Regions from separate parts of the Desulfitobacterium chlororespirans DSM 11544 genome, predicted to be linked through region 1. Evidence: riboswitches for the same ligand, from Rfam matches in the RefSeq annotation. Region 1 holds a riboswitch; each other region holds the start of a gene.

What was found. A riboswitch is a leader RNA that binds a small molecule or an ion and turns the genes downstream of it on or off. The one in region 1 is predicted to bind cyclic di-AMP.
Region 2: linked by a shared signal. The riboswitch ahead of eam (glutamate 2,3-aminomutase) and the one ahead of BUA14_RS18935 (C40 family peptidase) in region 1 are both predicted to bind cyclic di-AMP.
Region 3: linked by a shared signal. The riboswitch ahead of BUA14_RS19385 (C40 family peptidase) and the one ahead of BUA14_RS18935 (C40 family peptidase) in region 1 are both predicted to bind cyclic di-AMP.
Region 4: linked by a shared signal. The riboswitch ahead of ehuB (ectoine/hydroxyectoine ABC transporter substrate-binding protein EhuB) and the one ahead of BUA14_RS18935 (C40 family peptidase) in region 1 are both predicted to bind cyclic di-AMP.

Annotation. Positions count from the first base shown of each region.
Region 1 is NZ_FRDN01000012.1:139,061-143,272, forward strand. Features, by position in the region: gene BUA14_RS18920 (GNAT family N-acetyltransferase) at 1-219, shown strand, start outside; gene BUA14_RS18925 (HD domain-containing protein) at 179-778, shown strand; gene BUA14_RS28300 (hypothetical protein) at 828-1,070, shown strand; cyclic di-AMP (ydaO/yuaA leader) riboswitch at 2,121-2,257, shown strand; gene BUA14_RS18935 (C40 family peptidase) at 2,261-3,073, shown strand; gene BUA14_RS28050 (hypothetical protein) at 3,272-3,427, opposite strand; gene uvrC (excinuclease ABC subunit UvrC) at 3,417-4,212, opposite strand, start outside.
Region 2 is NZ_FRDN01000005.1:341,817-346,028, reverse strand. Features, by position in the region: gene BUA14_RS07500 (histidine kinase) at 1-783, opposite strand, end outside; gene BUA14_RS07495 (GntR family transcriptional regulator) at 851-1,456, opposite strand; cyclic di-AMP (ydaO/yuaA leader) riboswitch at 1,635-1,762, shown strand; gene eam (glutamate 2,3-aminomutase) at 1,867-3,108, shown strand; gene BUA14_RS07485 (hypothetical protein) at 3,168-3,362, shown strand; gene mnmL (tRNA modification radical SAM protein MnmL/YtqA) at 3,441-4,212, opposite strand, start outside.
Region 3 is NZ_FRDN01000013.1:2,286-6,497, reverse strand. Features, by position in the region: gene BUA14_RS19390 (APC family permease) at 1-958, shown strand, start outside; gene BUA14_RS19385 (C40 family peptidase) at 1,113-2,543, opposite strand; cyclic di-AMP (ydaO/yuaA leader) riboswitch at 2,546-2,681, opposite strand; gene BUA14_RS19380 (nuclease-related domain-containing protein) at 2,874-3,791, shown strand; gene BUA14_RS19375 (secondary thiamine-phosphate synthase enzyme YjbQ) at 3,742-4,140, shown strand.
Region 4 is NZ_FRDN01000003.1:129,021-133,232, forward strand. Features, by position in the region: gene ehuD (ectoine/hydroxyectoine ABC transporter permease subunit EhuD) at 1-116, opposite strand, end outside; gene ehuC (ectoine/hydroxyectoine ABC transporter permease subunit EhuC) at 118-762, opposite strand; gene ehuB (ectoine/hydroxyectoine ABC transporter substrate-binding protein EhuB) at 776-1,660, opposite strand; cyclic di-AMP (ydaO/yuaA leader) riboswitch at 1,777-1,924, opposite strand; gene sdhB (succinate dehydrogenase iron-sulfur subunit) at 2,032-2,784, opposite strand; gene sdhA (succinate dehydrogenase flavoprotein subunit) at 2,796-4,212, opposite strand, start outside.

The DNA.
Region 1 (4,212 bases):
GAAGTGATGGACCGCCTTATGTCAAGCGCAGGTTTGCACATAAGGGAGACGGATGATGAGGAGATATGTTCCCATCCGGCCAATATGCTTACAGTACGCTATGGTAAAAACCTTTCCCAAAGCAGTATCGATCATTTTGAAAAGATTTTGTACGCAAATTCCGATCGGGGGGATTGCCTTGCCGGAAACGAATCAAGACCCTCTAAGCCAGGTAATTAACGCTGTGCAGGGAATTTATGGCCGTAAAGATCAGGCTCATGATCTGGAACATGCTCTCCGGGTCAGAGCATGGGGCAAGCAGATTGGGATACAGGAGGGTGCCGATCTATTGATTGTGGAGCTGGCAGCTATTCTTCATGATATTGGCCGTTCCGGAACCTTATCGAAAACCCATGCTGAGAGCGGCGCGGCCTTGGCCGGTGGCATCCTGCATAAATGCGGATACCCGGAAGACACCATTGACGCTGTTAAAGCTGCTGTCCTTTCTCACTCGCGGGAAGGCTATGAACCGGAAACCTTGGAAGCAAAGATTCTTTATGATGCCGATAAATTAGATTTTGTAGGTCCGATGGGGATTGCCAGGCTTTTTGTCTGGTTGGGAAAAGAAGGAAAACCTTTTTTCGGGCCGGATTCCTGTGAATCCTTTTACCGTGAAAGGATTCGCCACTACCATGAGCATATCCACACCCAGACTGCGCGGGTGCTTTTTGAACCGCTCTTTTTGTATTCCGAGAATTTTTGGTCCGAGCTGGAGAAAATGAGGCTTAAAAAAAACTAAGCTGGTTAAACTATGGATATATCTTTTTTGAGGAAAGGAAGTATATCCATTGCGCTGGTTGGGACGTATTTTAATCATTTTCATTTTACTTATGGCTGCCAAAGGCTTATTTGCTCCGGAACAGCCACAAGCCTATATTTCCGCACCGCGAACACAGGTTTTATTGGAGGAAATCCACTGGCGGTCTGTTCAGATCCAACAAGCGGCACGGGACTTGCCCGGAAGTATCGAAGTAATGCTGCGAAAAATCTTTTCTGACGGAAAACCTGCATCTGAAGCCAAATCAGTTTGATAAAACACCATTGATTTTGCCGGTATTGCTTTAATAAGCCAAAAAGAGAGCGCAAAGCTCTCTTTTTCAATTTGCTGCTTCTTTTCATTCATTATCAAAGGCAATCGAGAATATGAATAGGCAAAGGTCGTTTTAAAAATTGTTCGTTTCAGTGTACAATAATCGATGTAATCTTCTTTGAGCTAGGGTGCGCTATTCTAGTGCGTAAAATGACTGTCGAAGGCGGGCCTAAGAATCCGCTAAGGGCATACCGATGAAGTTCCTGGTGGTGGCTTTCGACGCCCAGTCGAGGGTTGCTGCTGGGAGTTAAGGATGAGGGGGATCTGCAATGGCATGCGGGCGATACCCTCTTCCGTGGAGGCCTAAGTTCGTGGCTGCTTTTGGTTACGGCTTGGGGTATGAACCTGCATTAGGAAGGAACTTAGTGCAGTGTAGCCTGCCTTGAGGTGGAGAAGTTGGGAGGGCTGAAGGAACTTCTGTTCATTGGCCGATGAACTTAAGTTTGCCTGAAATTCTTTTCTGCAAAAGAGGCTAGACCGTCACGGAGCGTGAAGGAAAACTTCTAGAGCGAAAACTAATGAGGATTAAAGTGCGTTCTTAGTGGCGATCAAGTGCTGGAAATGGTGACATTCTGGACTGAGGAAAAAGGGAAACCGCCTGTCAGGAAACTGCAGGAGCTCAGTGGGAAAACCTACTTGACCTATGGCGCAATATTTATTCGTTGGTGTCCTAAGGCTCAAAGAGCAGCACCTCTCGTGAGAGAGGTGTTTTTACGTTTATGCACTTTCAGAAGTATAAGCTTGCGCTGTATACTTGCTAAGCATAAGGGGAACCAGCGACTTCGCCTTTTGTGGGCGTGAAAACATAAAGCTCGGCGAAGCAACAAGTGCGAAAGCAGTGCTTTCGGGGTTTTCTTTAACCTTTTCTTTAGGCACAAAAAGCAGATGAGTGAATAGTCTGATATTAATAGAATAAATTTCCAAAATATATCACTTTTATAATTAATTGTGTGAAGGATTAAAGGCATTTTCCGCGAATACTACAATGCATAAGGAATGTGGGCTGAATCCGGACCGTGTGTCTGGAACGGGGGATAATCTTTTGGGGTGAATCGCAGTCATGCGTAGGGCTTGCACCTTTTTGCCCGAATCCGTCAACTAACCTCGTAAGCGACGAAAGGTGGAAAATTCATGGACTCTTCCTTTAAGAGGGGATGGGTGGCCAGTGTGGTGTTATCCGGCACCTTATTGGTAAGCAGCCTCCCGGGCATCTATGGGCCTGGAAGTGCCGCTGTGCCTGTTACAGGCTCCGAATCTGTTCTCTTAAGGAACGCTTCATTGTTTCAGGCTCAAACTCAAACTGTTGCCGATACGGTACTCTCCCCTGGGGTTCAAGCAGAAAAAAAGGATGTGATCCTGCAACGTGAAGCAGCAATGACCTTAGCTTACGCTTCGGAATCTGTAGCTGCCGATATGGATAGTCAGAGGGAATCACAGCAATTTACAGAAGCGGCTCAGGAAGATACCGTGACTACCCCTGAAGAAACGACGGCAGCGATGGACATCGAAAAGCTTTCCCAAGAGCGGGCTTTGAGACAAGCTGCAGTGGCTCCTGTCCAGGAAATCTCTCGTGGCGGCAGTTCCAAAGCTGAAGAAATCAGCGACAATGCCCAAGAGCTGATCGGTACCCCCTATGTGTTTGGCGGGACGACTACGAATGGCTTTGATTGCTCCGGTTTTACTCAATATGTATTAAAAGGTTCAGGAATTGACTTGCCCCGAACCTCATACGCACAATATGGAATAGGAACAGCAGTCAGCAAAGATGAGCTTCAGATCGGTGATTTGGTCTTCTTCGCCACTTACGACAGCGGAGCCTCCCACGTGGGAATCTATATAGGTGAAGACAACTTTATTCATGCCGCCAGCAGTGGCATTAAGATCACCGGCTTATCGGACAGTTATTACGCTGGTCGTTACCTTGGGGCCAGAAGAGTTTTCTAGTTCATAGGCTTGTCAATAGGGACAAAGGAACATAATGGGGAATAGACTAAAGGAGTATCGCCTCATTGCTTTTTTAAAGCAGTGAGTGATACTCCTTTTTAGCTCTCCCAGCTCTGTTTCCGTCTGCTAAATTATGCTATGACCATCCTTTCGGATCGGAAGCAAATTACCAACCGGTTGGTAATTTGGCTTTAATCGTCAATAAGGCAGCCAGGGCACCGGCAGATAGCTCTTGCATTCCCCTCCGGGCTCCGCCGATGTCTGGTTGTGGATATAGAGGTCCGTCTTGGCACATTGCTTCATCCGCTTATAGTAGCATTGGCGGCAGAGTTCCACACGGTAATTAAGAATCATGGCTTTCCTCCTTATGAGAGTTGAAATGTTGATAGACCGCCGCAGCTGCCAGGGCAGGAAGGCCGGATTGCTGCAGTTCCTCAAGGGTGGCCTGGCGGATACTATCTATGGATTTAAAAAACTTAAGGAGCTGTTGTCTGCGCTTGGGACCGACCCCTGCTATGCCGTCCAATTCGGAAAGGGTCATGCTTTTAGTCCGTTGCTGTCTATGGAAGGTAATAGCGAAGCGATGGACCTCGTTTTGAATGCGTTCCAACAAACGAAAACCGGCGGAACGGCGATCCAAGGAGTGAATGCGGTCCTTAGAGTCGATTAAGGCCGAAGTCTGGTGCTTGTCGTTTTTGACCATACCGGCAACAGGGATCGCAGCTTTTAAGCTGTGGAGAGCAGCCAGGGCGGCATGGATCTGTCCCTTGCCCCCATCCACCAGGATCAGATCCGGGAGCGGCAGGTTTTCTTGCTGGAGGCGGGCATAACGGCGCTCAATCACCTGGTGCATGGAGGCCGTATCGTCCATATTCGGCATGGGTTGAATCTTAAATTTGCGATACTGGCTACGATTAGGTTTGCCATCAAGAAACTGAATCATTCCTGCTACACTATGGGTACCGGCAATATTGGAAATATCAAAGGACTCGATGGTGCGGAGGGAAGGGATGCCTAAGGCATTGCCGATTTCCGCCAAAGCTTGCGTGCATTCCGTCAAGTTGCGTATTTCGATGGAAATCTGTTCGTGTAAGGTGGTTTGAGCATTTTCCATAGCCATTTGCACCAAATCCCGCTTT
Region 2 (4,212 bases), on a different contig from region 1:
GCGGAAAAATTCCGCAAGATGAATCAGCAATCGTCGTGAACGATTGGGGCTGGTACGGCTGGTGGCAATAATAGTATTGAGAACATTGAAAAAGAAATGGGGATTGATTTGAGCTTGCAAGGCATTCAGTTGTGCTTCCGCAGCCAGTTTCGCCTGGTGATCAAGCTCTGCTAATTCAATCTGAATCCCCAGGAGATCAGCCATCCCAAGAGCTAAGCGAATAAGATCCGATGAGAGCTGCCCATCCTTAGTTTCATACAGCTTCATGGTTCCCACTACTTCCCCCTGACACTTCAGAGGTACGATGACAGCCGCTGCCAGTGGACAATCGCAGACGTTTTGTCTGGGGCAATTCAGCTCTTTTTGCGTTCGCACTATCTTATAAACCCCGGATTGGATCACATCCCGGGTTGCCCGGGTAAGAATCTTATCTCCCGGATGATGCTGATCGCATCCCACACCCAAATAGGCCAGCTGCTTTTCACAATCTGTGATCGAAACAGCCGCCACTTGGCCAATCTCTTGAATGATTTTAGCGATGTACTCTGCGTTTTGTTCATTAAGCCCCCGGCGCAAGTAAGGAAGGGTCTGGTTGGCTATTTTAAAGCTGAGTTCCGCGTTTCGCTCTGTGGCCTGCCGGGCAGCTTTTTTATATTCCAGATTTAAGTGATATAAAAGAAAAAATGTATTACCGATTAAAAATAAAATTAACAGATTCATCTGGCCTGTTACTAAGACCAGCATCAACTCCACGCCGAGTATGACTATGCTTTCAAAGATCATCCATCATCCCTCATGTCCTCTAGAATTCATAGAGAATTTCGACAGATGGCTATCCACTTCCTGTATTCTAGCGAAGGATTTCCTGAAGTTTTTCTTTACCTTGTTCAGAGCCTACCGCCAGCAGGATATCTCCGTCGTCCAGGATAAACTCCGCTCCCGGAGAAAATTGCTCGATTCCCCCTCTGACCACAGCCACAACCGTTAAACCTGTCTTCTCCCTCAATTTTAAATCACTTAAAGTTTTGCCCTTGGCGCTGGAGCCTTTGGCGATTTCAATTTCGGCCACATCCATCCAACGGCTGGCCAAACGATCTGTATAGTTCACGATTTTGGTGAGATGGGCATCGATCTTCTGATCGATCTCACGTCTTTGTTCCATAAGTTTTTTCAGTTCATCAAAATAGACCTGAATTTCTGCTTTCTGGTCAAAACCCCTCATAAATTTTTCCGCCATGCTTTTGGAGACTACCGTAATCCCTACCCCTTGGCTTACCATGACTACGCCCATCGTTTGGAGGATAGCAATGGAGCGCCGGATAGTCTCCGGAGATACATTATAACGCCCCGCTAAAGTAGAGCGTCCATGAATTTTTTCCCCTTCCCGGTATTCTCCCATAACGATAGAATGAGCAATATCTATCGCAATTTCCTGATAACGTGCATTATATTCCATCGGATTCCTCTCCTTGATTCATCTTATCATTAACCTTTAATTCTGCTACTAAAATAAGCTACAAATTCTTACACAATAAATTTTACTAAGATAACCTATATACAAAATAAACATATGTACAAAATATACAATTGACTGCCACCAACCCATATGATACTATTAAGTTGTTAGTTATGCAACTTAATATGGGCTTAATTTCCCAAGGGGAAAACGGGGGAACCAATTCAGGGGTGAATCGTTTTAAACGTAGAGCATGTTTCAGCTCGAACCCGTCAGCTAACCTCGTAAGCATTGAAGCACATGAGGCGTAAACACCTGATTATGTAATATGCTTTTTCTTGGGAACCGAGAGGTTCTTTTTTGATTCTGAAGACTTATTTTATATCTGCAAATAGAGGAGGGCAATCATTATGGCAGTAGAATTTCTCCCCCCTAACCCAAGACAGGCTTCACAAGCAAGGGCTTTGGAATTAAAACAAAAAGTTCAATCCTACAACAAGCGCAAAGAAACGATTCCCTGCGGCCTTGCCTTGAGCGAAGAATTTAATGAAAACCGAGACTTTATATTGGATCAGTTGGATGCCGACCTGGAGGATTGGCAGGATTGGAAGTGGCAGCTTAAAAACCGCATTCAGGATGCTGAGAACTTGAGCACCCTGCTTCCCCTAACCCCAAAGCAAAGACATGAAATCAACGAAGTAGGCAAGGTCTATCGTTGGGCTGTTTCACCCTATTATTTAAGCCTGATCAATAAAGATGATCCTCGGGATCCCATCCGTCTGCAAAGTCTCCCTTCTGTGGAAGAAATCCTCGACGATTCCGGAGAAGTAGATCCCATGGGAGAAGAGTATACATCCCCTGCGCCTTGCATCACACGTCGTTACCCGGATCGCCTCATTATTAATGTAACCAATTTATGTGCTATGTATTGCAGGCACTGCCAACGCCGACGGAATATCGGTGAAATTGACCTCCATGAAACTCGTGCTAACCTGGAGGCCGCCTTGGATTATATACGCTCCAATCCAGAGATTCGGGATGTGCTGGTCACCGGCGGCGATGCCCTCCTTCTCAGCGATCAAATGCTGGACTGGTTATTGGGGGAATTGCATGAAATTAAGCATGTGGAGATCAAACGTATCGGCACCCGGGTTCCCGTCACTCTGCCCATGCGCATTACCGATGAGCTCTGCGCTATTCTTGAAAAATATCCACCCCTTTATATCAATACTCAATTCAATCATCCCCAAGAGGTGACTGAGGAAACCAAAAAAGCTGCTGATCGCTTAATTAAAGCGGGAGTCATCTTGGGCAACCAAGCAGTTCTTCTCAAAGGAATCAATGACCAACCAGAGATTATGAAACGCCTTAACCAAGAACTTCTTAAAATTCGCGTTCGCCCCTACTATATTTTCCACGCCAAAAATGTTAAAGGCACGAGCCACTTTATTCCCCGTATTCAGGACGGGTTAAGAATTATGGAAAGCTTACGCGGCTACACCTCCGGTTTGGCCATTCCGACCTATATTATTAATGCCCCGGGAGGCGGTGGCAAAACCCCCATCTTACCACAATACCTTATTTCCCTAAACGATGAAGAAGCAGTCATAAGAACCTGGGAAGGTAAAGTTGTGCATTATCCTAATCATTAAACTAATTTCCACCTAAGGTGAAATAATAAGTCCAAATAATTATGTTAGGAGGAATCGGTATGAATTCACAAAAACTAACCCCTGACCCAGTTTATCAAGCCATCCTCCAGACCCATACCGACAGCTTAAAGCGCTATCTCTCTTTAGCGCCTGCCCTTAGAACTCCTTCTCAACGGGATAAGAGTGACTCCTCTCCGGCGAATCCATACTATCCCCATGTTCAAAGTCACACCAAACTATTCGAGAAAGGTTAATAATCTAACCAAAGTCCAAAAACTTGTGTTGCTAAACTAGTTACGGCTAATTCCACTTCGTTAATTGAATGGGTGGTGTCAGCCGTTTTTATTTTGCACCTTTTTCCCCTGCCATGTTCCCCTTCTTTCCAGTTCCCGGTCAATGGCATTAAGGACTTCCCATTTTTTCAGACTCCACAGAGGGGCTAGCAAATCCTTTCGGGGAGCATCTCCAGTCAAGCGGTGAATAACCGTCTGTTCAGGCAGGATCTCCAGTGTATCGCAAATCAGCTGGATATACTCATCCTGAGTGAGTAAGGGAAAAGGGCTCTGCTCATAGATATCAGCCAAAGGTGTACCCTGCAACACATGCAAAAGATGCAGCTTAACTCCCTGCACATCGAGTTTGGCTAAAGTTTGTGCTGAGCTGAACATATCCTCAAGGGTTTCCCCCGGCAGCCCATAAATCATATGGGCACAGACCCGTATGTTTCTTCGGCGGAGCTTATCCAAACCCTGAAGAAAATCCTTATAAGTATGTCCTCTCCCCACCCATTCCATGGTCCGATCATGAATACTTTGCAGGCCCAGCTCCACCCAGAGATAAGTTCGCTGATTGAGCTCTTCCAAATAATCGAGCACCTCAAACGGTAAACAATCCGGACGGGTGGCAATGGACAGACCGACCACTCCCTCCTCCGCCAAAGCTTGCTCATAGACCTCCCGCAAGCGCTTCAGTGGGGCATAGGTATTGGTATAAGCCTGAAAATAAGCCAGATATTTGGCACTGGACCATTTCCGGTTCATGACCTCCTTGATTTCACAGAATTGTTCATGAATCGATTGCTCCGCCTGACCGGCAAAGTCCCCG
Region 3 (4,212 bases), on a different contig from region 1:
GGGAAGCTATGCTCTCAATGCTTTGTCCCCGAAATTGGCGGGAAAATTCCAGGTTTCCACCACGATTATTAAGTTGATCCCCCTGATTTTAATGGCTGTCCTGGGGACCGTTACCGGGTTAAGCAACGGTGTTTTGATTAAGAACTTTACCAGTGGCGTTATCGCTGATGTATCAACCGCCAATCCTTTGTTTACCGCTGTGGTGGCCACTGCTTTTGCTTATGAAGGCTGGATCATTGCCACCAGTATTAATGCGGAATTAAGAGATGCCAAAAAGAATCTTCCTCGTGCCTTAACCTTTGGCACGATGTTTGTCGCTCTAATTTATATTTTATACTACACCGGGCTTGCCGGTGCCGTGGAAAACAGCGTGATCATGGAAGGGGGAGAAACCGGAGCCAAGATTGCCTTTTCTACAGTCTTCTCTAATCTTGGCGGGTCCGTACTCTTTGTGTTTGTGGTCATCTCCTGCTTAGGAACCCTTAATGGATTAATGCTGGGATGTACCCGGGGATTTTACTCCCTGGCCGCCAGAAATCTTGGTCCTCAGCCCCATATCTATAAGAATATTGATGCCAACACCAATATGCCGACCAACTCCGCCATCATGGGACTGTTATTTACGGCAGGGTGGCTGCTCTATTTCTTTGGCGCAAACTTGGTACCCATTCATGGCTCGGCTCCCTGGTTTGGCCCCTTTAGCTTTGACAGCTCGGAGCTCCCCATTGTCACACTGTACGCTATGTATATCCCCATCTTTATGATGATGATGAAAAAGGAGCAATCCTTAAGCGCCTTTAAACGGTTTATTATGCCTACTCTGGCGATCTGTGCCTGCGTCTTTATGGTCATCGCTGCTGTTTATGCTCACCGCTGGGCGGTTCTCTACTATCTAATCCTTTTTATAGTGGTTATGGCAGTGGGCGGAATGTTCTATTTTACTAAAAAGCCTCACTAGAGATATTTTTCAGGAGATCACACCTTCTTTAAATCACGGGAAGGTGTTTTTTTCTGTGGTGCTGCCTGAGGGGCCGGAGAGCCCTATTAATTAAGCCAGGAGCTTGTCCTCTCGGAACAGCCCCTGGCTTTAAGAAATCTTAATGGTCAGGCAACTAGTAACGGCGTGCTCCCAAATAGCGGGGGCCATAAAAGCTGTCGCTTACTCCGGAAACCTTAACCCCACTTCCGGGATTGGAGGCGTGAACAAACTTGCCGTTACCGATGTAGATACCTACATGAGAGGCTCCGGAAGCATAGGTGCTGAAGAAGACCAGATCTCCCGCTTGTAAATTATCTTTGCTCACAGATGAACCTGAATTGAATTGATCATAGGAGGTTCGGGGAAGGGAGATCCCGGACCCGGAATAGATGTACTTGGTAAAGCCGGAGCAATCAAAACCACTGGTACTGGTACCTCCGAAAACATATTTCGCACCTTGAAAGCTGAGAGCCCGATCGACAAGGGAAGAACCGTTGGCACTGCCCCGCGAGGTGGCAGAGGCTACATTGACTGTTTGCTTGCTGGGACCTTTAGAGACGACTTCATCAACGGGTTTCTCGACAATCTTCTCATCGAGAACTTTTTTGGCTACCTCGACACCGTTTCTCTGCTCATAAGAATAGGTTACAATTTTGGAACCGTTACTGCCTTTAGTGACAACTTTAGTTTGGCCCGGGTTAAGTTTATAATCAGTTTTAGTGACTACGTCATAAGGAATGATCTCCTGTCCGGAATATGTACCTTGGCTTACGACAGTCAGATAAGGTTCAACAGTGACAAGTTTGAGCACATCTCCCGGTTTGATCACAGTGTCTTCAGTTGCCCCGGAATTCCCGGCCAAAACTTCGGCGGTCAACATATTATTTTTGCGGGCGATCAACCACCAGGAGTCTTTTTCCTCTACAGTATATTCTTTTGTGGTAACCTGGCCTTCGATGAGCTGTTCATAAGCCAGCTCCAGGGAGGTCATTTGGCTGGGCTGAATGGAAACCTTTTCAATGGTTACTTCTTCTAAGAAGCTGACGGAAGTGATCTTGTTTTCATCGCTGGATTTGGAATAGTACTCTTCGTATTCTTTAAGTAATTTGTCCGCGTCTTCTTTACTGGGTAAATAAGCTATGGGGGTTCCATTGGCCAGAACTTTGTAGCCTTCCAGATAATAGCTCAAAGAGTCGGCTAAGTTTTCTTCCTTGATTTCAGACTCTTTATAAGCGCTGTTTTTGATGCGGACACTTTCATAGTTGATCTGGTCCCGTGTCTTGGCAACGACACCATAGGGCTCCCCTTTTTCCTGGAGGTATGTATCCACAAGGGTTTGTCCGCTAAGGGAGTTTTCCACATAGCCCACTTGCTGGCCGTTGATCATCACAGCCGCCGCAGTGGTCGTCGTTAGAAAATAAAATCCTAAGCTGCCGGTCAGGACAAGGGTAACTGTCAAAGAACCAAGAACACGAGGCGATTTCCAAGAAATGTTTTTTGCAATTTTTTGAACTTGATCGGACGCAGAAGTCTTGAATTGAGACAAGCTTTCCTTAAAATGCATGCTCAGACACCTTTCTTAGCCTACGGGGTTAGTTGACGGATTCGGGCGAAAGTGTAAGCCCTACGCACAGGAAGTGCGATTCACCCCAGAAATTTAGTCCCCCGCTCTAGGATACCCCAGATTAGGCTTTTATTATAAATGCACGTATTTTTATTCTGATTCGACATCAAGTTCTAAAGTTCCTTCATTAATACTTTATGAAATACGTGGAAATTCATTACATATTTTGGGGTGAAAGGATTCAGAAGTTAGTTATTCACCTTGGAATATGGTAAAATAGTGGCATGCTGTAAGCCAATAATGGAGCAATTGATGACTAGGGGGATAGCTTTGTTCTTTTGGAATCGAAAAAAAGCAACAAAAAAAATATCTCCTGAACCGGAAGCGGCTCAGGAGGTTTGGCAAAGGAAGAAATATAGAACCAATTATTATACTTATAACTGGGCAAAGGAAAGAGGCTCCTTGCGGAGCAAGAAACAACGCAAACATGAAATAGGGGAATATAAGCTTGAAGTGGGGCTTGCCCACTTACCAAGATGCTTTCGCCGGCTGAGCAATCTCCTGTTAGGAACCAAGGGCCGCTTCCACCAGATTGATCATGTTCTGATCTCTCCTTATGGAATTTTTCTTTTAGAAGCCAATAATTTATCGGGACTGATCGTAGGGGAAGAAAAGGAACCCAAGTGGTATCAGGCGATTACCTGGAGGGTGAAGACCTTCCCCAATCCGATCATGGAGAACCAGGTCCGGGTTCAGGTGCTGCAGGAGCTGGCGGGGCTTGATAAAACTATTCCCGTGTTTTCCTATGTGACCTTTAACCGGAGTTGCAATCTGAAAGTTTTTTCGGGTGTGGTCTTTTATGATATAGATCTGCCGGCTTCAATCCTGCAACTGGCCCAGAATCAGCCTGCGGTGCTCAGTGATGAGGAGATCCTTGAGATTGTGGAGAGGATAGAAAAAATCAATCTGACCGATCTGGGCCTGCGCAATGAGTATGCGGCCCGTCAGCGCCGGGAAAGAATGCAGTACAGACCCAAGTATGGAGATATTCGCTGCAGTATTTGTCAAAAGGCTGTTAACGAGCGCATGGCCCGCTATTGTTTAAACCGGTCTGAAAAATTCGCCTGGAAAATCTATTGCGAAAAGCATCAACGGGAAATGACCCGGGTGGTGAGACGGGAAGGGGGGAGAGAAGAACATGGTCCATACCCTGAACCTACAGACTCAAAAAAGGAATCAATGGATTGATATTACTTCTTTAATAGAAGGTTTTTTGCAAAATTTCCAGTTCAAGGATGGGGTGGCAGTGATTTATTGCCCTCATACCACGGCGGGAATCACGATTAATGAGAATGCCGATCCCGATGTTTGCCGTGATCTTCTGAGGCGGCTGGATGAGCTCTGCCCTTGGGATATGGCTCAGGATAGGCATGGGGAAGGGAATTCGGCAGCCCATTTGAAGGCCAGCCTTATAGGGAGCTCTCAGACCGTCATCGTTAAGGATGGCCGGCTGCTTTTAGGCCGCTGGCAAGGGATTTATTTTTGTGAATTTGATGGTCCCCGCTCCCGGCAGTGTTTTGTGAAGTTTATAGGTTGAACGAGCCGGATTATTAAAAAGTGAAGGGCAAAGGCAAGTACCCGATTGGAAGCAAGTACTTGAAAGAGAATA
Region 4 (4,212 bases), on a different contig from region 1:
AGGAACATCCCTAAAAACAAGGCCAGAAAGAATCCGGCAAAAGTAGCGATCACAGTAATCTTTAGTGCTGCAAATATCTCCGGGAAGATTTTAATGGCAAAATCCCAATTCCACATCTTAGTACCTCCCTACAGTCAGCCTGTTTTCTATCCAGCGGATCCCCCGTGTTAAGGGCCAGGCAATCAGGAAGTAGATCACAAGCAGCAAGCTGTAAATTAAAGTCGTCTCCATAGTGGAAGCATTAAGCACGGAGGCCTGATAGGTCAAATCGGCCAGGGTGATTAAAGAGACCAGGGAGGTGCTTTTCAGCAGCTCAATCTGCAGATTGCCAAACCCCGGCAGCATCATGACAAAGGCCTGGGGCAGGATAATGCGCCGCATGCGCTGCCAGGGGCTGAAGTTCAAGGCAACCCCGGCTTCCGTCTGCCCTTTGGGAACAGCCAGAATAGCACTGCGCACCACCTCGGAACCATAGGCCCCGCAGTTGAAACCCAGAGTCAGGACTCCGGCGGCCAGGGGAGGCAAGCTGATGCCTAAAAGAGGCAGGGCAAAATAGATCCAAAAAAGCTGAACAAGCAGGGAGGTTCCCCGGAAGGTTTCCACATAGACTGCCGTCAGAAAGCAGATGGGCGGATATTTGGACAAGCGGCCGAACCCGGCCAGGAAAGCCAGCACCAAAGCAAGGAGGGTTGCCAGAAGAGTGATGATGAGGGTTATTTCCAACCCTTTTAACAGGGTCGGCAAGAGGTCTAAGATAGCCAAAGGTCATCACTTCCTACTTAATAATGTCTTGTACAGTTATGTCCCCCGGAAGCTCTTGCTCTGTAAAGCCGAAGGATTCAAGGATCTTGAGAAGGTCACCGGATTCTTTCAGCTTCTGCAATTCGGCATTGAAAGCCTCCCGGAAATCACTGTCTTCATGGCGGAAGGCAGTTGCCCCATAACCTCTGACACTTTCGCCGTCAATCACCGGCTGAGTGAAATCCATGACCCGCTCCAAGTTAGGGTCATTGGCCGTATCCAAAGTAGCCTGAATCGAAGGGCCGGTAGCGGTAATCACATCTGCCCGCCCGGCCTGCAGGGCTGCCAAAGCTGCCGGCATATCCGGAACGGTCACGATTCTATCTTTGGGGACACCACTGGCTACAAGGTAGTCATACTCAATGGCTCCCCCAGGTACAGCGACTTTAGCCGTCCCGTGCTTGGCGATATCTTCATAGCTATGCAGGTCGAGAGGGTTACCTTTCTTGACGGCAATGGCTTCCCCGATGCTGTATTCGGGATTGGCAAAGGATACCTGCTCGGCCCGGTCGGGGGTGATAAACATTCCGGCGGTAACCATATCAAAACGTTTGGCCTGAAGGCCGGGAATTAAAGAGGCGAATTCCGTAAGCTCCCCCTGCATTTCATTAATCCCCAGCTCTTTTAAGACGGCCCGGGCAATTTCCACAGCTTCACCGGTGAGCTCCCCGTCGGCAGTTTTATATGCATAGGGCTTTTCATTAGCAAAACCAACGGTGACGGTTCCTTTCTCCTTAGCCTTTGCCAATGTACTCATCCCGTCACCGTTGGTCTCGGAAGAGCCGCACCCTCCCAAGGCAAAGACACTAAAGGCCAGCATCCCCACCAGTAAAGTTCTGAGCATTGGTAACTTTTTCATTCAAACGTCCTCCTTTTTCTCGACTGAAATCCGCAAAAAGGCATAGAAAAAGGGCCTGAACAGGCCCAAGAAGAAGCAGCGCATAACATTAACTATTGATTTAGCATAAAAAACACTAAAACGGTTCACACGCTTACGAGGTTAGCTGCCGGGTTCGGAATGATACCTTTCCGTCATTGCCAGGAGTTTGCTCTCCCTGACAATAATTAACCCCCATGATGGTTCCCCCGTTTTCCTTTTTGGGAAATTCAGCCTTGATTGCAAACAGCTTGCAATCTGACAACTCTTATTTTGTTATAAGTTGTTACAACTTTATGTTAACATCTAAGTTGTCAGATTGCAATAAAAAATTTTCTTGCATCTTGACTTTTTTAAGTATTCAGCCATCGCTTCAAGGCAAATTTATTGACCTCTTTGTTCATATCGGCAAGACTGGTGGTCAAAGGAATCTCCTTGGGGCAGGCCCGTACGCAATTTTGGGCGTTGCCGCAGTCGGTGATCCCTCCATCACCCATAAGGGCGGATAGGCGAATATGCTTATGCATAGCCCCCGAGGGGTGGGTGTTAAAGAGGCGGGCCTGGGAAATCGCGGCCGGTCCGATGAATCGGGAACGGGAATTGACTTGGGGGCAGGATTCCATGCAGCACCCACAGGTCATGCACTTGGAAAGCTCATACGCCCATACTCGATCCACTTCAGCCATGCGGGGCCCAGGACCCAGATCGTAGGTTCCGTCGATATCAATCCAGGCGTGAACCCTCTTTAAATTCTCGAACATAATAGTTCGATCCACCATAAGATCCCGGAGGATGGGGAATTTCCGGAGAGGCTCCAGGACAATGGGCTGCTCCAATTGATCCACTAAGGCCGAGCAGGCCTGTCTGGCCTGACCGTTGATATTCATGGTGCAGGCACCACAGACTTCTTCAAGACAGTTGCATTCCCAGACCACCGGATTGGTCTTTTGGCCTTGAGCATTGACGGGATCTTTTTGAATCTCCATCAAGCAGGAAATGATATTCATCTTGGGACTATAATCCACCGCAAACTCTTCCCAAAAAACAGGTTGGTCCGGAGCATTTTGGCGACGGATTTTTAAACGGACAATCTTCTGCCCTGACATGGCTATCCCCCCTATTTCTCTACATCATAGCGCCGCGGTCTGGGCGTAATCAGTGATACATCCACCGCTTCATAGCTGAATCGCGGGCCCTCCGGTGTGTAGGTGGCAATGGTGGTCTTCAGCCAGTTCGCATCATCCCGCTCCGGATAGTCAGGCTTATAATGGGCTCCCCGGCTTTCATTGCGGTTAAGGGCCCCCAAGGTAATGACACGGGCCAGCTCCAGCATATTCCAAAGCTGCCGGATAAAAAGTGCCGTCTGATTGCTCCACTGGACATCATCAATGAGCCGGATCCTCTGCCAACGCTGCATAAGCTCCTGGATTTTCTGGTCCGTCCCGGCCAGTTTGTCATTATAGCGGATGACGGTGACATTTTGAGTCATAACATCACCCAGCTCTTGATAAATATGGTAGGGATTCTCCTCACCTTTCATGGTGAGAATACTGTTCCAGAGCTCCTCCTGAGTCTTCCGTTCACGAACAAAGGCTTCTTCCTGCCCGCTGGAGGTTGCCGATTTATTTTTCTTAATGTACTCCAGGGACTTAGGGCCGGCGATCATACCGCCATAAATAGCCGAAAGCAGGGAATTGGCTCCTAAGCGATTGGCCCCATGGTATTGATATTCACATTCCCCGGCGGCAAACAGACCGGGGATATTGGTCATTTGATCATAATCCACCCACATTCCGCCCATGGAATAGTGAACCGCCGGGAAAATCCGCATGGGAACCTTTTTGGGGTCATCCCCCACGAATTTCTCATAGATCTCAAGAATTCCCCCCAATTTGATCTGAAGTTCATGAGGATCTTTATGGGAAAGATCCAGATAAACCATGTTCTCACCGTTGACTCCCAGACCCAGATCAAAGACCACATGGTAGATGGCCCGGGTGGCAATATCCCGGGGGACCAGGTTCCCGTAGGCCGGATACATCTCCTCCAGGAAATACCAGGGCTTACCTTCTTTATAGGTCCAGACCCGCCCGCCTTCGCCACGGGCCGACTCGGACATGAGCCGCAGCTTATCTTCCCCCGGAATGGCCGTAGGATGAATCTGGATAAACTCACCATTGGCGTATTTAACCCCTTGCTGGTAGAGAGCCGAGGCCACGGAGCCTGTATTAATGGTGGAATTGGTGCTCTTGCCAAAAATCATGCCGCACCCTCCGGCAGCTACTATGACGGCGTCGCCGGGAAAGCTTTGGATCTCCATATCATAAAGGTTTTGGGCGACAATTCCCTTGCAGACTCCCTCATCAATAACAGCAGAGAGCATCTCCCATCCTTCGTATTTCCTGACTAAGCCGGCCGCTTCAAAACGGCGGACCTGCTCATCCAGGGCATAGAGAAGCTGCTGGCCTGTGGTGGCTCCGGCAAAGGCTGTACGGTGATGCTTGGTCCCGCCGAAACGCCGGAAATCCAAAAAC